3 regions of the Acetobacter senegalensis genome follow, and region 1 is predicted to be linked to each of the others. Evidence: riboswitches for the same ligand, from Rfam matches in the RefSeq annotation. Region 1 holds a riboswitch; each other region holds the start of a gene.
The links. Region 1 has a riboswitch for cobalamin ahead of ASN_RS16415 (TonB-dependent receptor). Riboswitches for the same ligand answer to the same signal wherever they lie in the genome.
Positions count from the first base shown of each region.

Region 2: it holds a riboswitch for cobalamin, as region 1 does, so the genes downstream of both, ASN_RS14470 (TonB-dependent receptor) here and ASN_RS16415 (TonB-dependent receptor) in region 1, are expected to answer to the same signal.
Region 3: it holds a riboswitch for cobalamin, as region 1 does, so the genes downstream of both, ASN_RS14445 (Rieske 2Fe-2S domain-containing protein) here and ASN_RS16415 (TonB-dependent receptor) in region 1, are expected to answer to the same signal.

Region 1 covers NZ_LN606600.1:3,566,876-3,570,159, reverse strand. The annotation lists gene cobF (precorrin-6A synthase (deacetylating)) at 67-825, shown strand; cobalamin riboswitch at 1,062-1,295, shown strand; gene ASN_RS20010 (hypothetical protein) at 1,425-1,688, opposite strand; gene ASN_RS16415 (TonB-dependent receptor) at 1,773-3,284, shown strand, end outside.
Region 2 covers NZ_LN606600.1:3,109,996-3,113,279, reverse strand. The annotation lists gene ASN_RS14480 (helix-turn-helix transcriptional regulator) at 1-303, shown strand, start outside; partial or broken gene ASN_RS14475 (hypothetical protein) at 725-912, shown strand; cobalamin riboswitch at 1,286-1,492, shown strand; gene ASN_RS14470 (TonB-dependent receptor) at 1,578-3,284, shown strand, end outside.
Region 3 covers NZ_LN606600.1:3,103,958-3,107,241, reverse strand. The annotation lists gene ASN_RS14450 (hypothetical protein) at 278-571, opposite strand; gene ASN_RS14445 (Rieske 2Fe-2S domain-containing protein) at 655-1,749, opposite strand; cobalamin riboswitch at 2,076-2,308, opposite strand; gene ASN_RS14435 (DUF1852 domain-containing protein) at 2,689-3,284, shown strand, end outside.

The DNA of each region.
Region 1 (3,284 bases):
AAACAATCATGCCTTCGACAGCATCCTTTATGGAACATCTACTGACCCTCCTGAGGAAAATCGTTCATGCTTGATCTGGTTCTTGTTGGTATAGGAACGGGAAATCCTGACCACTTGACCTTGCAGGCGGTACGCGAACTCAATGCGGCCGATCTCATTCTTATTCCCCGCAAAGGTCCGAACAAGGCGGATCTGGCCGATCTGCGACATACAATTTGTGAGCAGGCTCTGACCAATTCGGCCTGCCGTATCGTAGAGTTCGAGATGCCGCGTCGTGATGTTGCTGATCCGAATTATCGTCATGGCGTGCTGCAATGGCATGATGCGATTGCCCGCGTATGGCAGGAAACCATAGAGGTTAATTTACCCCAAGGCGGTACAGTCGCTTTGCTGGTATGGGGAGACCCTTCTCTTTATGACAGTACCCTGCGCATTGCCTCCAGGCTTCAGCCCGCTCCAAGAATACGCAGCATTCCGGGAATCATGTCTCTTAATATGCTGGCTGCAGCCCATACGATCGCCCTTAATGATATAGGCGCACCGTTTACTGTCACAACCGGGCGTCAGTTACGCGATCATGGCTGGCCTGAAGGAAGCAATACGCTCATTGTCATGCTGGATGGAGAGTGTTCTTTCCAGCATATCCCCTCACAAGATGTCATTATCTATTGGGGTGCGTATGTTGGTATGCCAGAACAGATTTTGCTTTCTGGCGCTTTGTCGGAAATTGGACCGGAGATCATTACCACTCGTGCTCAGGCACGTGCGCACCATGGCTGGATCATGGATATCTATCTTCTTCGCCGTAAAATCCCAGAACAATAAAAGCCCTTCATCAGTTACGAAAAACGGTATGGTTGATGTAGTTGGCGTCATTATTGGCATGATGGGGTAGAAACGATCATAGAGCTTGAGTAACCGCCCCTACTGCCTGACCGTATAGGGGGAACTGACAACATCTGTCTGACACGTTCTGGTACAAGCCGACAATCTCAAATACGGGCGGAATATCCTTGTTTCCGTGCGTGTCTGTATTGAAATCATCGTAATTCCACGCTTATAAAGGGCGCATAGTCGATGGTTCCGTGCAAACGGATGAAAAGGGAATGCTGTATGCTTCGGCTGGACATGATGTCCGGAAGTCAGTCAGCAACTGCCCCCGCAACTGTTGGCGGTGAGAGTCTGTTTGTTATGTTTCCTTGCAGAAACAGGTCACTGGTTCGTTTGGACTGGGAAGGCTAAGCAGAACTCCGTGATCCGCGAGTCAGGAGACCTGCCATCGTCGTGATAAGCCCGGATACCGGTCGGGGATGGCCGTTTTCCAGAAAGACAAACGATGGAAACCTTAACTCCGTTCATTCTTTTGCCGCACACACACAGATATTTCCATATCCAGATGCGCCAGAGCACCGCATTGCGCTGATTCACATCAGCGTTTTCTCTTCCCCATTTTTATAATGGCTAATGGCCCGCTCTTCTGCGTCTGCTCTTTCCTGCGCGTTTGGTCTTCTATTCGCTGGCTCTGCTATCGAAAATCTGTGTTGGCCTTCTTCTTGGGTCAAATTGATCAGAAACGTTCCATCATACACGCATGATACGTACTTACGCTTTGGAAGACCGTCAGGCCTCTGCCGTGCCGCAGGACCATCATGACCGTTTGTCTTCATCTCCCATTTTTCTTTGTTCATACAAATTGTACCGTCCGTTACAAGTTATCTTTCTTTCCCACAGTCATTTTCTTTGCTGGTCTTACTCCATTCTTCGGGCACGCATTGGCAGCGGGGTTATCACCGTCGGTAGAGCCAAAGAAAAGAGCTGAACAGGTTGCCCCCGCCACAAAAAAAGACCGTCCTAACCCAACAGGCGCGCCCCACCGTCCGTCTACTGCACAGGATGTCAGGAAGGTCACCTCCACAGACGGCGCCTCTGAAACAATTCAGGTAACGGCCTCCCGGCATGATCTGTTGGGGCGGGCTGGCACGGCGAGTGAAGGCTCCCTGACTGCACGCGAAATCCAACTTCGGCCTGTGTATCGTGTCGGTCAAATTCTGGAAGCCGTTCCCGGACTGGTGGTGACCTCCCATTCCGGTGAAGGAAAGGCGAACCAGTTCCTGTTACGGGGCTTTAATCTGGATCATGGTACAGACCTCGCAACATTTGTTGATGACATGCCAGTTAACGGTGTCAGCAATGCTCATGGTCAAGGTTATACAGATCTCAATTTTCTTATCCCAGAGGTGCTGGCAGGCGTCGATTATACAAAAGGGCCATTTCACGCCGATATTGGAGATTTTGGGGTTGCTGGCTCCGATCATATGAAACTGGCGGATGACATTCCCCGGCAGATCAGTCTGAGCGCGGGAACTCTGGGTGATTATCGTGCCTATATCGGTGGTACAACCCATTTTTCCAATACCGGCCGGTGGGTCAATGCCTTCACCCTTTCCCATTCTGATGGTCCATGGAGGTATCCAGATAATGCCCGCAGCATGCGTGCTCTTTCACGGTATACCTACGGAAGCACCAAGAATGGTTTTGATCTTACCGCCATGTTCTACCGCGGCCAATGGCGAGCAACCAATGATCAGCCACTTGATGCATATCGGGAAGGATTGATTGGGCGCTATGGCTCTTTAGACCCCACGGATGGAGGTTTTTCCGAGCGTTATAGCCTTTCTGCTCATTATCATCTTGCACGGGATAACTGGAAATGGGTGACCAGCGCTTTTGCTGTGCATGATCGGCTGACATTGTGGAACAATTTTACCCATTATCTGGATGATCCAGTCAATGGAGATCAGCAACAGCAAGATGAAACACGTACAACTGTTGGGGGGAGCAGCGTCTATTCCCGTCAGGATCACGTCGGCCTGATCCAAACAGAAACACGGGTAGGTGTGCAGGGGCGATATGATTTTCTGTATGTGGATCGTCGTCACACACACCAGCGCATTACGTTGCCAAACTGCCCATCTAGTCTTGAGGCCACAGTTCCCTATCTGTGTAACGCGGACACCATTAATCTCGGTGCGGTGGGACTGTTTGTGCAAAACACCACGCACTGGCTGCCGTGGCTGCGAACAGTGGTGGGTCTTCGGGAAGACTATCAGGGAGGCACGGATAACAACCTTGTCGATAATAGTCTGACCCGAAAACACCAGTGGCTGTTTCAGCCCAAAGGTAGCCTTGTCTTTGGGCCTTGGAAAAAAACAGAATTCTACCTGAGCGGAGGACGTGGGTTTCACTCCAACGATTTCCGGTCTGTTTCAGGCTCTTATGCGTCG
Region 2 (3,284 bases), 460 kb from region 1:
GCCGCCGCGTTACTGACCACCCACCTCGCCGAGCCATGGACAATCAAAATGCTCGCAGAACGGGTCGGTCTCTCCGAAAAGCGTTTAAAAGACGGATTTCAAAAATACTATCAGAACGGTCCCTATGGGTTTTTACAAAAAATTCGCATGGATAGGGCTAAATCTTTACTTATGCGCCAAACCACAAGCGTAACAGACGTCGCTTTACAGGTTGGATATTCAAACAGCTCGCACTTTGCAAAACTCTTCAAAAGAGAGTTTGGTATCAGCCCATCCAAGGTGCCTATGTCGGGTTTACCATAGTTATATGTTCCGTCACATCAAAGACCAAAAGGATGCGAGACCATCTTCAGCGACGGCACTTTTGGCGCAGCATGCACTGGCAAGCTCGGCCTTCCTTTGAGATTTTGCATGGTTTCCTCCCATTCGCCCTCCTGCATTGCCTGCCAGTCTACCGTGGTCGATCAGAGTGTGAGACAAACCGTCCCGAAGCAAGCAACCATCTTCTGACTGCCAAAGTAATGTGGTTCAGCCGCAGAACAGTCATGTCTGACCTCATTAAATTCTTGCAGGAAAATATGCTTCGTTTTCGAGGCAACGACAATCCGCCATGGAATGGATGCGAGGGTACTCCATGATCTCCCGCACCTTACTCGGCTGCTCGACGGCAAGCAACGAGGGCACCTGCGACAACCGGACGAATATGCGGCGCGAAGAGCTGGAACTACAGATCAATGTGCGTGGCAATCTCGTCGGCATCATGACGGTTGCGTCGGGCAGCGAACAAACGAAAACCCCGCCCGTTTCCGGACTGGTGTTCATGATGCGTTCGCATCGCAAATTCAGATGGTGCGGGGACAGGATTGGTTCTCAGCTTGCGGCAACCGCAAGTTGAGAGCAAAGCAAGATTAATAGGCTGTTTTAATGAACTTTTTTCGGCACACGCATGACCTCCTACTGAAATAAAGGCCCCTACCCTCATAAAGCATAAAGTTCATGCATCCAGGGCTATGTCAGCTTCTGCCGACATTCTGGGCATAAAATTGCTGGATGCCGTTTCTGCATAGCGGACACAGCTAGCGTGATTTCCCGCGACCAAGTTTAGGTAGGAAGCAGCCTTCCCGCTTTCGAAGCAGGAGTGGCATAATCACTTCCTGACCGGCACAAAACCGTTACAAACCCATTCTTTTTCCTCTCGTGTCAGAACCTGAATTCATAGACTGCTTTTCACAATCGAGAACTGGAAACAGGTTGTTTCTGTTGACAAGAACCCGCTGTTTCCTGTCTAGAGACAACCAGCCATGGTTCTTTCCGTGTGTTTGCCACATGGAAGGCTAAGAGGGAAACCGGTGCAATACCGGTGCTGCCCCCGCAACTGTATGCTGTGAGGCTGTCGGAACAAACGCCACTGTTATCTTCGATTGATGACGGGAAGGCTCCAACCTGCCGATGACCAGCAAGCCAGGAGACCTGCCATAGCGTGAAAGTCACGGACGGAGCTGCCGAACGGGGTGTGTCGGGGGCGAAACGATGCTCGGTCGTTTCCACCGCGGTGACGCCCTGTCGGAGCAATTGTCGTGCGTGCCGTACCCCGCGTCTTTGGCCTATTAGTTATCAGTGTTGGCTGTGTTTCGTCTGTTTGTGCCGCAACAGTCCAAACCAAGAAGGCAAAAGCACAGCCCTTTAAGAAACCGTCCACTCTCTGGAATGGCGCGCCCGAAGAGATAACGTCTTATGGCAAGACCCCGACGCTCAAGACAGCTCCGGCCATCGCTGGCAAGCTGGGTCTGTCCATTCAGCATTCTCCCGCCACCATCAATGTCGTTTCACATGACCTGATGATGCAGCGTGGCTATGCCCAGGCCGAGGACGCTGCAGACAGCGCGCCCGGCGTGACATCTGGCGGTTCGCCCGGAAGCCCTGCGCAGCTCCTGATGCGAGGCTTCAGCGGCAATCAGATCCTCGTGCTGCGGGACGGGATCTATTTCGGTCCCACCACAATGGTGAACCGCCCTCAGAACAGCTTCAATCTGGAAAGCGTGCAGATCCTGAAGGGGCCATCCTCCGTTCTTTATGGGCAGGGTGCGGTTGGCGGTACGGAAGATGTGCGAACCCGTGACCCCGCCTTCGATGCACCGCATGCAAATGCCCTGCTGTCCTACGGCAGCTTTAATACATGGAATGCCGGGATCGGTGGTTCAGTGCCAATCACTAAAACACTGGCTCTGCGCACGGATTTCAGTCGTACATCTTCAGATGGCTATGTGAAAGGGGCTGACCCTCACTCGAACGATTTCACGACAACCCTTCTGTGGAAGCCGACGGACAAATTCACTGCTCGGCTGAGCATGGATTATCTGACCGATCGCCTCTCCACCTATTACGGCACACCGCTGGTCAATCTGTCGCAGACAGGGGGACGTGTGGGCGGTCTGCTCAGTTCCTCACAAGGGCTTGGCATTACCAAAGTCTCGATATGGCGTTATTATAATGTGCGTAATGCACAGGCGAGTTCGGTGAACGCCACGCCAACGCTTCATCTGGAATGGCAGGCCACACCAAACATCCTGATCCATAACAGCAGCTACTTCATCTATTCGAAACGTCTGTGGAACAACGCCGAAAGCCTCAGTTATATCAGTTCTGCCGGCAGCACAGACGCAAGTGGAAACACGATTGCACCGGGCCGCATCGGACGCGACAGATTCTACGTTTTCCAGAACCAGCATCAGGTCGGCGACAGTCTCTACGCCCGGTTCGATTCCACAATTTTTGGCATGAAGAACCGCTTCATTCTCGGCGGCGATGCCTACTATCTTCGCTTTATCCGCAACCGTGGTTTTCCCAACGCGGATTATGCCGACAGCGTTTCTCTCGCCAGTCCTGAACAGACAGGACTGGGAGACTTCGCCGGGGAATATCCCTACAAGAAATCCCCCACGACCATGGTGCAGGCCGGGCTGTTCATGGAAGACGTGCTGACCATTCGCGACGATCTGCGGCTTGTCGGGGAATTTCGGTACGACTGGCTTTCGCTGAACCGGCAGAATTACAATCAGGATGGCAGTTACAGCGCCGCCACCAGCTTCAAGGGACACTACAATCCCGACAATTTCCGTATCGGTCCCGTATTCGATATCACCAAAAATGTGAGCGTGTATGGGGTCTATACAACAGGAGAAGACCCGCCGGGCTCCAATCTGTTCCTCGCCAACCGTGGCCAGTTCACGCGTCTGAGCCATTCAAGGCAGGGTGAGATCGGCATCAAGGCGAATGCGTGGGAT
Region 3 (3,284 bases), 460 kb from region 1:
ACCATGATCCCCTTTGGGGACACCATACTCGCCACTTATCGGAAGGGAGAGGATGAATCGGCATTGTTCTTTTGTGAGATCTTTTGCGCCCAGATAGGGTCTGGCGGCCCCGCTTTGAACGGGGAAATCCATGACATTACTCACGGCCTGTCTCCTATTAGTTCGAATTCTTTAAACAATCATACGTCTAGCCTGTGTCCACTTGCTGGCGGCAAACTTCGTCTAACGGAACAACGGAAATTCAGGACAACGAGATCATGACATCAATAGTCCGGTGCTATGTGCGACAATACATGCTCATCGCGGCTTTTTGCGCCCCGATCAGGTTCTGGACCGCAATATAGGCTTGCGCGTAATGTTTCCCTGATGCGTCTGCTGATATATCGGGAAGTGCCATTATCATCTCCATCGCCGCGTCCAGAAGCGGCCTGAAATGTGCTTCCAGATAGTTGCCGCGTTCGTGATACGTGATTGGTAAATCGGCCACCATCATTTGAAACAGTTCATAACCATTCTGCTGCAATTGTTCTTCTTCTGGCAAAGACACATCACTTCCCAAAAGGGAAACCACACAGGTTCGATCCGGTGCCAGAAGAAGGATCTTCTCAAGCAAAGGATGAAGAACATGAGAAGACCGCGCGATAATAGGCAATCTCATGGGTCGGCCTCTTCTGCGCTCTTTGGCATCTGACCACACCGCCTGAGCAAATCGCGAAGTTGTTTGATAACCGGGAAGACTTCCTGATTGTGATCTCCGCCGAGGTCTTTCCAGGCGGCCTGTTCCAACTCGACAATCTCGCGATCTTCAGAGAAGACGCGCTCCGTGAATGCGACCACTATTGGCCAGGCAATATCCAGTAAAAAAGGCACTTTCAGTCGTTTGATCGACAACAGACCGAAGACACGGTTGGTCAGCTCCTCACGGTCCTGCGGGAGATACGAGATCCACAGTTCCATCACGGGATCCTCAATCCCTTGCGTTTCAATACGCAGGCTCTGATAGGGATATTGTGTCCTGATGGTCATGACGTCCCGATAGGCAAAATCCCGACCGTCACGGCGTCTCTGGCCGTAAATCAGCGCCTCACTCAAAGGCTGCTTGCCGCCCGTTCGTGCAAACGTGTAACGGGCCTCAACAAAATCATCTCCGTGATCCATTCCCAGAAACCGTGGCTTCATTTTGCCGACAAGTCGGCTGTGCAGAACCTGGTGATTCATATCCATCAGGTTTTCATGCATGAAACTGTAATGACAGTTCACCACCTGGCCGAAGCGCCGCGTGCGGTAACTTCTGTCTCTCACCCTTGGAAAGTCAGGGAATGGGGTTTTGTCCGCAAGAGACTGATCCCCCATAAAAACAAAAATGAGCCCATCTTTTTCTCGACAGGCCCAAGTCCTGAGACGCAGACATTGCGCTTCGGCAGAAACATTGGGCGAAACACATTGTCCGTCTCGGTTATATTTCAAACCATGAGCGATACAGCTTAGAAGATCACCATGGGCCTCTCCTTTTGCGAGCAGAACCTGCCGATGGGCGCACAGGCCATCCAGAGCGTAAGGCACACCGCTTCTGGGACGCACGACGACGATATGCCGTCCTGCAAACCGGACATCGATTGCCTTTTCCCGTCCCAATTCACGGGACCAAGCGACAGGATACCAGAAGTCCGGATTGGTTCTGACTCGTCTTAAATCGATCTGTGCCGCGCACACTGAATGGTCTGAAATTTGGTGAAGCTCGTTTTCCATTGCCTCGGCATTTCAACTGGCTCAGCGCAAAGCGAAACGAAGCAACACCCCGACATAGAGCGTCATACCGTCTCTCACAGTTTCTCTGAGCAAGTGTACCCGTTACCAATACCGGACAGAATGGGTCATTGTCCGGTGACTGAATCTCAAGTGTCTAACGGATCAATGCTGTCTGCAGCACAAAAGCGTCATTCGTATATCGGCCAGAAATGATGGGGGAAAAACCCTGGCCTGAAAAGAGTCCATCGCCTGATTCATCAGGAACGACCGAGGCATGAGGCAGACAGGCATATATTCTCTCCTCCCTTCGGTCATCCCGCCCGATGGTTGGTGGCTGAGCAATGGCAGGTCTCCTGGCTCACGGATCATGGCCAACTGGTTCCAACCTTCCCGTCCCCTATGGGAACAGTGGTCCACGTTCAGAGCGAACGAACCAGCGGCATACCGCCTACAGTTGCGGGAGCAGCCTCCGACTTTGCGCCTGGACGGTCGTCTGACCAGTGCGTGACGGAGTTCCCTATTAACCCGCTTGCGCGGGACCATTGAAGCGTTTGCCTCTGTAACATGCCGCCAAACGCATCCAGCGTGCAAGCTGGAACATCATGGATGGGGCAGAAGGCAGATATCAGTTTTTCGCATGTAGAACGTCCGTCTAGCTCGCCGACACGCCGGAAAACAAGCGCCACATTGATAGTGTCTCTGGCTTTATCTCCTCCGGGTAAAACTTTGCTTCCATCAACCCATGAACGATATTTATGTTTTTATGAAATCAAATCATTTTTGTTCACTGTATCATTCGGGCATAAAGCAGACACCGCTCTTACCAGCGCACATGACGATGACCACGACCTGAGAGAACTGGAAACAAAAATTGGGACCCCCTCGAATTCCCATAAATAAAAATCTGGTTTTTCGTGGTAAAAGGGATGAAGAACCATAATGATTAAGGACTTTACATTCAGTATCAATCGACTTCGCTTTGATGAGAACTATCATCCATCCGATAAGACGCGCCTCACGACCAATTTCGCCAATCTGGCGAGAGGGGAAAGCCGTCAGGAAAACCTGCGTAATGTCCTGCTGATGATTGACAATCGTTTCAATGATCTGGCCCATTGGGATAACCCCAATAGGGATCGCTATTCCGTCGAGCTTGAAATCATTTCCGTCGACATGGATATCGATTTTTCTGGCAAAAGCGACAGCTTTCCGCTGATCGAAGTTCTGAACACGACGATTGTCGATAAAAAAGCCAACAAGCGCATAGAAGGTCTCGCAGGGAACAGTTTTTCCTCGTATGTGCGGGACTATGACTTCAGCGTGTTGCTACCGAAATATAACAAAGATAAGACAGAATTTAACGTTCTTGATAATTACGGGAACTTGCATGGAAATCTTTTTAAGAGCGTTGTGAATTCCACGGCATACAAAAATAATTTCAGGAAATCCCCTGTCATATGCCTTAGTGTCTCAACCAATCGGATCTATCGTCGGACAGAAAATCAGCATCCTGTATTGGGTATTGAATATCAGCA